3 regions of the Arthrobacter sp. SAFR-044 genome follow, and region 3 is predicted to be linked to each of the others. Evidence: riboswitches for the same ligand, from Rfam matches in the RefSeq annotation. Region 3 holds a riboswitch; each other region holds the start of a gene.
The links. A riboswitch is a leader RNA that binds a small molecule or an ion and turns the genes downstream of it on or off. The one in region 3 is predicted to bind S-adenosylmethionine.

Region 1 (3,266 bases), on a different contig from region 3:
GTCAAGGACCCGGCGGAATTGCTGTCCAACTACACCCACCTGGACTTCCCGGTGATCATCAGCCGGACCGCCGATGCAAAGGCGTCCGGGATCGATGCACGGTCCGACGACGGCCTCTCGGCGCGGCTGGACAGCGCGGCGGTGGCCGACCTCCGCGCCCACCTCGACGGCAAGGTCACCGTGATGCTGGGCCACTCGGGCGTGGGCAAGTCCACCATGGTGAACGCGCTGACCGGCGCCGAGCGGGCCACGGGTGGAGTGAACGCGGTCACCGGGCGTGGCCGCCACACCTCGTCGTCGGCCCTGGCCCTGCGCCTGGCGGACGCCCCGGCGGGCAGCTGGATCATTGATACCCCCGGCATCCGTTCCTTTGGCCTGGCGCACGTGGACCCGGACCGGATCCTGCGCTCCTTCCCGGACCTCTCCCCCGGCATCGAAAACTGTGAGCGGGGCTGCAAGCACACTGCAACGGCAGTGGACTGCGGCCTCGATGACTGGGTGGCTGGCGGACACGCGGGTCCCACCGGAGCGGCACGGCTGGCGTCCCTGAGGCGGCTGCTCGGCACGGACCCACGCATGGAGGCACAGGAAACCAAGGAGCTCGGCACCGTCAACTGACGCGTTCTCCCGGCAGAAGCGTCCGCAGACGGTAGTTTGGAACCATGATCCAACCCGCTTCGAGCTACAACGATGACCTGCGCCTGGCCCATGTCCTGGCCGACTCCGTGGATGACCAGACCATGAGCCGCTTCAAGGCCCTGGACCTCCACGTTGAGACCAAGCCGGACCTGACGCCCGTCACCGACGCCGACAAGGCAGCCGAGGAAGCCATCCGCGGCCAGCTCTCCCGCTCCCGGCCCCGCGATGCCGTCCTGGGCGAGGAATTCGGCAGCACCGGCCACGGCTCGCGGCGCTGGATCATCGATCCCATCGACGGGACCAAGAACTTTGTCCGCGGCGTCCCGGTCTGGGCCACGCTGATTGCCCTGGTGGATGAAGGCGAGCCCGTGGTGGGCGTGGTCAGCGCCCCGGCCCTCGGCAAGCGCTGGTGGGCAGCGAAGGGCATGGGTGCGTACATGGGCAGGTCCCTCGCAGCCGCCACCAGGCTCCGCGTCTCCAATGTGTCCAGCCTCTCCGACGCCTCCCTGTCCTACTCCAGCTTGGGAGGCTGGAAGGAACGCGGGAACCTTGACGAGTTCCTCGGCCTGACCGAGGACGTCTGGCGGACGCGGGCCTACGGTGATTTTTGGTCGTACTGCATGGTCGCCGAGGGCTCCGTGGACATCGCCTGCGAACCGGAGCTCAACCTCTACGATATGGCTGCACTGGTGCCGATCGTGGTGGAGGCAGGCGGCCGGTTCACCTCCCTCGAAGGCGAGGACGGACCCTTCGGCGGAAACGCGCTGGCCACGAACTCGATCCTGCACTCAGAGGTGCTGCACCGCCTCAACCCGTATTTGGACGATCTGCTGTAACTGCCACAGTTTCCCCACTTCAGCGAACATTGCGACGCCGGACACCTCCAGGAGGGGGTGTCCGGCGTCGTTTATTCGATGCAGCGTAACAAAGGCCTTAACAATTGCCGCGGCTTTAGTCCTGGCCGCCCCATGTCCTACGCTTTTAGGCAGGTCACGAGTGCCAGCGCAAAACCCCGGTTTGCTGGCCGGCAACCCTCCATTCGCGGCGGGGTGCCCCGGGTGACGACCAGGCCGGTCCGGAGTGGATGCGGCAAGCGCGGATTCCCTATGCGGGGTCCTGTATTCAAGTGAGGTCTCTGTGACAACTGCCACCGTCTCCCCCCAGCCTGCCATTGCCGACGCCGGTATCACCGAAGAACGCCACCGCATTGCCGGCCGCCCCCTTGCTGCCGTCACCGGCGCCGAGATCCAGGCACCGCTGATCTCCGGCGGCCATGTGCGGTACGCGAACCTTGACTATGGCGCTTCCGCTCCGGCCCTCTCCGTGGTTTCCGCCTACCTGAACGAGATCCTGCCCTACTACGCGAGCGTCCACCGTGGGGCCGGCTACGCATCCCAGATCAGCACCTCCGTATACGAAAATGCACGCAGCATTGTCCGGGACTTCGTGGGCGGACGCCCCGACGATTCGGTCATCTTCACCCGCAACACCACGGATTCCCTGAACCTCCTGGCCGGCTGCCTGCCCGCCACCGACGGCCGGCACGACGGCGACGTCCTCTACCTGGACATCGAACACCACGCCAACCTGCTGCCATGGCAGGGCGTTCCGCACCGCAGCATCGTTGCGGCCGACACCATTACCGGCACCCTGGACGCCGTTCGCGCCGAACTGGAGCAGGGCGGAGTCAGCCTGCTGGCGGTCACTGGCGCCTCCAACGTCACCGGCGAAATTCTCCCGATCCGGGCGCTGGCCGCGCTGGCCCATCAGCACGGTGCACGGATCGTGGTGGACGCGGCCCAGCTTGCGCCGCACCGCCGGGTGGACATCAGCGCGGACGACGTCGACTACCTCGCCTTTTCCGGCCACAAGCTGTATGCGCCGTTCGGCGCGGGCGTGCTGGTGGGACGGCCCGACTGGCTGGACACCGGTGTCCCGCACCTCGCCGGTGGCGGGGCGGTCAAGGAGGCAAGGCTCGACGGCGTCAGTTGGGCCACCGGTCCGGCCCGCCACGAGGGGGGCTCGCCGAACGTCCTCGGCGCCGCCACCCTGGCCCGCGCCACCCAGGTCATCGCCGAACTCGACCAGGACCGGTGGCACGCCCACGAATCCGCCATCCGTTCCTTCCTGGTGGAGGGGCTGCAGCGCATCGACGGCGTCACCGTCCACCAGATCTTCAAGGACACCAACCCGGAAACGGACACCATCGGCGTGGTCAACTTCTCTGTGGAGGGCTACGACGCAGGGCTGGTAGCCGCCTACCTCTCCGCAGAGCACGGGGTGGGCCTGCGCGACGGACGGTTCTGCGCCCACCCCCTGCTGAAGCGCCTGGGCCTGCCGTCCGGCTCCCTCCGCGCAAGTTTCGGCGTGGGCTCACGGCTGGAGGACGCCGAACGCCTCCTCGCCGGCATCCAGACGCTGCGCAGCAGCGGACTGGGCTGGGACTACGTGGTGGACGCGGGCCGCTGGGTGCCCGCCAACGACTTCCGCACCTACCCCCACTGGGCACCCAACACCCCCGGAACTGCCGGCGCAGCCCCCTGCACGGACGACTAGGCCCGGACACACGCCCACCCTGCTGATCCCTTCCGTGCGGTAGATTCGAAAGACATCCACATCGGCAGCAT
Region 2 (3,266 bases), on a different contig from region 3:
ACCAAGGTGGCGGCCGATGCGTAGAGGAAGAACTCGTACCACTCCACGACGGTGCCGGCCATGGACGCCGTTACCACTTTCTTCAGGCCTGAAGCCTTGACGTCGGTTTCCTCTGTGCGCCTTGCGGCGGAGCTTTCCGTACTCATGTGAACTCCTTCGGCGTCGTCGTCGACACCACGGGGACCAGTCAATGGCAAACGGATGTGATGCACACCACGAAAGCCGGATTCGATGAGTATGGTCTGCCTGCGGCGCAACCTCAACGCCGAATAGTGCAGAAGGCATCTGCAGGAATGCACACTGCCGGGTGTTCCCGGGGCGCTGCCTAGGCCAGGAAGCTGCTCCGCAGCTGGCCGCCCAGCTGCCCAATCTCGGTCAGGAACCCGTCGTGCCCGATCGGCGCCTGGATGACATGGACATCCACGTCGCCAGGCAGGGCCTGGGCCAACTCGTGGGACTGGGACGGGAAATAGAGCCTGTCGGAGTCCACTGCGGCCACGAAGAACCGCGCCGTGGAGGTGGCCAGGGTTTCGGCCAGGGTTCCCCGTCCCCGGCTGACATCGTGGCTCATCAGCGCTTCAGTCAGGGCGATATAGCTGTTGGCGTCGAACCGCTTCACCAGCTTGTTGCCCTGGTGGTCCAGGTAGCTTTCCACCTGGTAACGGCCGCGGGAGGCCAGGACTTCCCCCTGCAGGGGGGACTCGGGCGCCTGGGGTTCCCGGCCAAAGCGGCCTTCCAGTTCCGCAGCCGACCGATAGGTGATGTGGGCGATCCGGCGGGCGAGCGCCAGCCCGTCTTCCGGACATGGACCGCCGTAGTAGTCCCCGCCGTTGAAGTTGGGGTCCTGGCGGATGGCCAGCGTCTGGGCCTGTGCGAAGGCGATCTGTTCGGCTGTGCTGGCGGCCCCGACGGAAATCACGGCGCAGCGCTGCACACGCCCGGGATAGGTCACTGCCCATTCCAGTGCGCGGGCGCCGCCCATCGACCCGCCTAGGACGGCGAACCAGCTCTTGATGCCCAACTGGTCCGCCAGCCTTGCTTCGGCGACAGTGCTGTCGCGCAGTGTGACGAGGGGGAACCTGGAGCCCCAGGGGCGGCCGTCCGGGGCCGGCGACGACGGGCCGGTGGATCCGTAGCAGCCGCCGACAATGTTGATGGACACCACGAAGAAGCGGTCCGTATCCACGGGAGCGCCGGGACCGGCCAGCTGCTCCCACCAGCCTTCTTCGTCGGTGTCGCCGCGGGTTACGTGGGTGCTGCCGGTCAGGGCGTGCTCGATCAGGATGGCGTTGCTGGCGTCCGCGTTGAGCGTCCCCCAGGTTTCGTAGGCCAGGGTGACGTCCGGGAGGTATCCCCCGGCTTCGAGTTCCAGTCCCCCGATGGAGGCGTAACGGACGATTCCGTGTTCGGGGATGGTGGTTCGGGCGACGGTAACCGTCATGGCAAGACCTCTTCTACGCGCTTGCCTGCCGTCGTCTGACCGGCAGGCCAGGTCCTCACCCGGGGCACCCCACCGCGGATGGAGGGTTGCCGGCCAGCAAGCCGGGGCTGTCACTGGCACTCATGACCTGGTTCGAGTGTACGAAACACCCCCCGCTCCAGGCCAAGAGTATGACTGGTTGTGACTTCCCGGCTTGCCGGCGGCACCGGCGGTGCCCCTGGCGTGTGGGGCTAGGAGTCAGCGCTCTTGGCTGCCCGGAATCCTGCTTCCAGGTCGGCCAGGATGTCGTCGATGTGCTCCAGGCCCACGGAAAGCCGGACCAGCCCCGGATGAACCCCGGCCACCACCTGCTGCTCCGGCGAGAGCTGGCTGTGCGTGGTCGACGCCGGGTGGATGACCAGGGAGCGGACGTCACCGATGTTGGCCACGTGGGAGTGCAGCTCCAGTGCATCAACGAAGCGCTTGCCGGCTTCCGCGCCGCCGGCCAGGTTGAAGGCCACGACGGCGCCCGTTCCCTTGGGCCCGTACTTGCGGCCACGCTCGTACCAAGGGCTGGACGGCAGCCCCGCGTAGGCGACGGATTCGACGTCGTCCCTTGCTTCCAGCCAGCGCGCCACATCCGTGGCATTCGCAACGTGGCGCTCCACCCGCAGGCTCAACGTCTCCAGGCCCTGGGAAATCAGGAAGGCGTTGAAGGGCGACACCGCCGAGCCCAGGTCGCGCAGCAACTGCACACGGGCCTTGAGGATGTATGACAGGTTGGCCCCGAGTGCGCCGCCTTCACCCAGGTCGCGTGCGTAGACAAGGCCGTTGTAGGTGGGATCCGGGGTGTTGAAGCCCGGGAACCGTTCCGGGTCCTTGCCGAAATCGAACTTGCCGGAATCGACGATGACGCCGGCAATGGCTGAACCGTGGCCGCCCAGGTACTTGGTGGCCGAGTGGATCACGATGTCCGCGCCCCACTCCAGCGGGCGGATCAGGTAGGGGGTTGACAAGGTGTTGTCCACGATCAGGGGAACCCCGGCCTGGTGGGCCACCTGCGAGATGCCTTCGATGTCCAGGACATCCTGGCGCGGGTTGGACACCACTTCACCGAAGAAGAGCTTGGTGTTGGGCTGCACGGCATCGCGCCACTGGTCCAGGTTGTCAGGGTCGTCCACGAAGGTGACCGAAATGCCGAACTTCTTCAGGGTGTGGGCGAACAGGTTGTAGGTTCCGCCGTAGAGGCTGGGGCTGGCCACGATGTGGTCCCCTGCCTCGGCAATGTTCAGGACGGCGAAGGTTTCGGCGGCCTGCCCCGAGCTCAGCAGCAGCGCTGCCAGGCCTCCTTCGAGGCTGGCAATCCGCTGCTCGACGGCGTCCTGGGTAGGGTTGCCGATGCGGGTGTAGATGGGTGCAAGTTCGGCCAGGGCAAAGCGGTTGGCGGCGCTTTCGGCGCTGGGGAACACGAATGACGTGGTCTGGTAGATGGGCAGGGCCCGGGCACCCGTGGCGCTGTCCACCTCCTGCCCTGCGTGGATCTGGCGGGTTTCGAAGGACCATCCGTTGGACATCCAAATCTCCTTTGACATGGGCCCGGCATGCTCACCGGCAGTACGGGCCGCGCTTGCTCCCGGCTGTTGCCGGAGAGCCAGGTCTTCACCCGGGGCACCCCACCGCGGATGGAGGGTTGCCGGCCAGCGGGCCGGGGCTTGGCGCTGGCACTCATGACCTGGGCCCAGTCTAGGAACCGGATGGTTGCCCTGGACAGCATTGTGACGAACATGGTCTTCATGCCGGTCCTTCTGCCTCGGGACGGGGGCGCCCCGCCCGTCAAATGCTAGTA
Region 3 (3,266 bases):
GTCACGGCGGAAGTCAAGGGCCACGTATGGCAGACGTCGCTGTTCCCCGACAGTAAAAGCGCCTCGTACCTGCTGCCCGTCAAGAAAGCCGTCAGGGACAAGGCACACCTCAGCGCCGGTGACAGCGTACAAGTCCAACTGGACATCGAGCCGGACTCTTCCCCACCCAGCTAGATCTGCTTCAGTGCCTGTTCCAGGTCGCGGATGAGGTCGTCCGGGTCCTCGAGGCCCACCGAGAGCCGGACCACGCCGTCAGTCAGGCCGATGGCTGCGCGCCCCTCCGGACCCATCGCGCGGTGGGTAGTGGTGGCGGGGTGCGTGATCAGGGACTTGGCATCACCGAGGTTGTTGGAAATATCGATGATCCGCAGCCCGTCCAGCAGCGCGAAGGCCGCTTCCTTGCCTGAGCGTCCCCCGGATGAAGCAAGCTCGAAGGTAAGGACCGTGCCGCCGGCGCTCATCTGCTTTGCCGCGAGCTGGTACTGCGGGTGCGACTTCAGGAGCGGATACTTCACCCAGCCCACCGCCGGCTGTTCCTCCAGCCACTCGGCAAGCCGCAGCGCGGTGGCCGACGAGTGGCTGACCCGCAGGCCCATGGTCTCCAGACCCTTGGTCAGCACCCAGGCGTTGAAAGCCGAAAGCGCTGGGCCGGTGTGCCGCATCAACTGCTTCACTGGTCCCTCGATGAATTCCTTGGTGCCCAGGATGGCGCCGCCCATCACCCTGCCCTGCCCGTCAATGTGCTTGGTGCCGGAGTAGACGATGACGTCGGCGCCGAGGTCACCGCAGCGCTGCAGCAGGGGAGTGGCAAAGACGTTGTCCGCCACCACGGTGGCCCCGGCCGCATGCGCCAGTTCACTGACGGCAGCGATGTCCACGATCTCCTGCATGGGGTTTGACGGGGACTCGAAAAAGACGGCGGTGGTGGGCTTGGAGAGGGCTTCGCGCCACTGGTCCAGGTCCGGTCCGTCCACGAAGACCGTCTCCACACCCCAGCGGGGCAGGATCTCGTTCAGGATCACAAAGCACGAGCCGAACAGCGAGCGGGCCGCCACCACACGGTCGCCGGCAGCCAGCAGGGCGCCCAGCGCGGTGAATACCGCAGACATGCCCGACGCCGTCGCGAAGCATGCTTCGGTGCCTTCCAGCAGCCTGAGCCGCTCCTGGAAGGTGGCCACGGACGGGTTGCCGTAGCGGGAGTAGACAAAGCGCTCGTCCTCGCCGGTGAACGCGCGTTCGGCTGCCGCCGCGGATTCGTACACGAATCCGGAGTTCAGGAAGATGGCCTCGGACGTTTCCTGGAAGTTGCTGCGGTCCAGGCCTCCACGGACTGCCTGGGTATCGGGGCTCCAGCCGGCGGCGTCTGGGTTTAAGGTCACTTAGTTCTTTCCGAGGTTGGTGGGCAGGCCGCGGTTCTTCCAGCCATTGACGGTGCGTTCGCCGTAGCGGTCCGGTTCGCCTTCGAAGCCCTCCAGCACGCTGTAGGCGGTGAAGCCGGCCTGGGTGGCTGCAGCTGCCGCGGCAATGGACCGCTGGCCGGACCGGCACAGGAACAGCAGTTCCGCGCCCGGATCCTCCGGCGCCTGCTCCTTGAGGTCCTTGACGAAGTCGGGGTTGGGGATGCCACCAGGGAAGGTCCACTGGATGAAGAGGGGATCGTTGTCCGTGGCTTTGGTGTCCGGGATGCCGATGTGGGCCCATTCGCCCTCGGTGCGGACGTCCACCAGGACGGCACCCTGCTCCAGCTTGGCCCATGCTTCCTGGGGCGTCAGGTCTCCGGCGTAGCTCATGCGTGGCCCTCGCCGTCGAACTCGCCTTCAAATTCGGCATCCAGCTTGTCCACCGCGGTGGCCACGGCGGCATCGGCTGAGGCGATCGCGGCCGGAAGGACAATGGCCTGCGCCACGATCACGGTGGTGCCGTTGAAGGTTGCTGCCGGGCTGCCGTGCAGCACATAGCCGTCGGCGAGTGCAGCGGAGATCCGCTCACAGAATTCACGGTTGTCCGCGCCGGTAATCAGGCGGTAGGACAGTCTTTCGTCAGGGGCGGGTGCGTCGGACACGACGGATCTCCTTCTTTCACGTTTGCAGCTCGAATCGGTCGATATGCCGAGTATTCACCTGAGGCACCCCGCCGCGAAAGGGAGGGTTGCCGACCGGCAAGTCAGGGCTTGGCACCGGTACTCATTACTCCCCAAAAAAATAACACCTGCCGCGCCCGGCCGCATCGCCGCCGTCGTCATGTTCCGTAACTGAGCCCCAGTCGGACCGCCGGTGACACGGCACGAGCAGCGCCGCAGGTCAAAAAGTCCTTACCCGAGGCCGCCTCAGGGCATGAAAAATGCTGCGGCACAAAAGTGCCACAGCATGTAATCGTCTGCCGCCGGTTACCCGGGGCGCTGGAAGTCCGGAGCGCCTTAAACGAGGCGCGGGTAGCTGCTGAGGATGTAGTCCGCGGCGGCCGGTCCTTTCATGCGCAGTCCGTTATGCCGGACCGAAACCTTGTGCTTCATGGCAGCCCAGAAGCTGGACTCGTTGCCCGTGGGCTGTTCGTTGACGAAGCACCAGCTGGTGTACAGCCCGTAAAGGCGGTCGCGGTCGAGGCTGGATTCCGAGGCGTGGTCTGCGTAGGTGGCTTCGTGGAGGAAAAGATCAAACTGCGAATTGGCCATGATGGCGTCCCTTCGCTCGGTGCGTGGTGCCGCCGGTAGGCTGCAGCGGCGAACCTCGATGCCCTGCACAAAGTGGCAAAGGATTATGTAGGCGCATCCCTCAGATTTCGGGGGAAGCCCAAGCCCTCTCACCAACTTGTCTACGATGTAGACTTTACCCGGAGACAAGATATGAGGCAACCGTCCCACTTAAAGATGGAGCGGGCCAGGTGTTTGGGAAACGTGCTTGCCCGGGCGGCACTATTCGAAGGATGCCCGGCGCCGGTCCTGCAGGCGGGTGTTCCAGACGTCCGGCCGGTTCACCCGGAACCGTCGCCCCGTGAGGGCTTTGGCGTTGAGCCTGATGTAGTTGGCCTTTTCGCCTGGCTGCCACGGTTCCAGGCCAAGCCTGTCCACGGCATCCTTCACGCCCTGGTCCTCGAGGATCTCGGTTTCGCCCCGCACCACCACACTCCATGCCTGTTCCGAGGCGGGGTCATAGCCGTCGATCTCCAGTGCCGCCGGCCGTTCCATCCGTGCACCCCAAAGCTTTGATCCGGGCGCCGTGCGGAAGACGATGCTGCGCAGGTGGACAGCGTAGTTCACGGGGAAGATC

Region 1: it holds a riboswitch for S-adenosylmethionine, as region 3 does, so the genes downstream of both, ACR65J_RS13015 (aminotransferase class V-fold PLP-dependent enzyme) here and ACR65J_RS05775 (DUF1737 domain-containing protein) in region 3, are expected to answer to the same signal.
Region 2: it holds a riboswitch for S-adenosylmethionine, as region 3 does, so the genes downstream of both, metX (homoserine O-acetyltransferase MetX) here and ACR65J_RS05775 (DUF1737 domain-containing protein) in region 3, are expected to answer to the same signal.

The regions. Positions count from the first base shown of each region.
Region 1 covers NZ_JBPFDN010000007.1:205,793-209,058, forward strand. The annotation lists gene rsgA (ribosome small subunit-dependent GTPase A) at 1-618, shown strand, start outside; gene hisN (histidinol-phosphatase) at 663-1,475, shown strand; SAM riboswitch class IV at 1,628-1,741, shown strand; gene ACR65J_RS13015 (aminotransferase class V-fold PLP-dependent enzyme) at 1,777-3,195, shown strand.
Region 2 covers NZ_JBPFDN010000001.1:446,258-449,523, reverse strand. The annotation lists gene ACR65J_RS01910 (MFS transporter) at 1-146, opposite strand, end outside; gene metX (homoserine O-acetyltransferase MetX) at 326-1,441, opposite strand; SAM riboswitch class IV at 1,454-1,569, opposite strand; gene ACR65J_RS01900 (bifunctional o-acetylhomoserine/o-acetylserine sulfhydrylase) at 1,672-2,994, opposite strand; SAM riboswitch class IV at 3,039-3,153, opposite strand.
Region 3 covers NZ_JBPFDN010000003.1:152,826-156,091, forward strand. The annotation lists gene ACR65J_RS05760 (DUF1905 domain-containing protein) at 1-174, shown strand, start outside; gene ACR65J_RS05765 (O-succinylhomoserine sulfhydrylase) at 171-1,379, opposite strand; gene ACR65J_RS05770 (rhodanese-like domain-containing protein) at 1,380-1,790, opposite strand; gene ACR65J_RS05775 (DUF1737 domain-containing protein) at 1,787-2,062, opposite strand; SAM riboswitch class IV at 2,076-2,191, opposite strand; gene ACR65J_RS05780 (hypothetical protein) at 2,417-2,671, opposite strand; gene ACR65J_RS05785 (pyridoxamine 5'-phosphate oxidase family protein) at 2,912-3,266, opposite strand, start outside.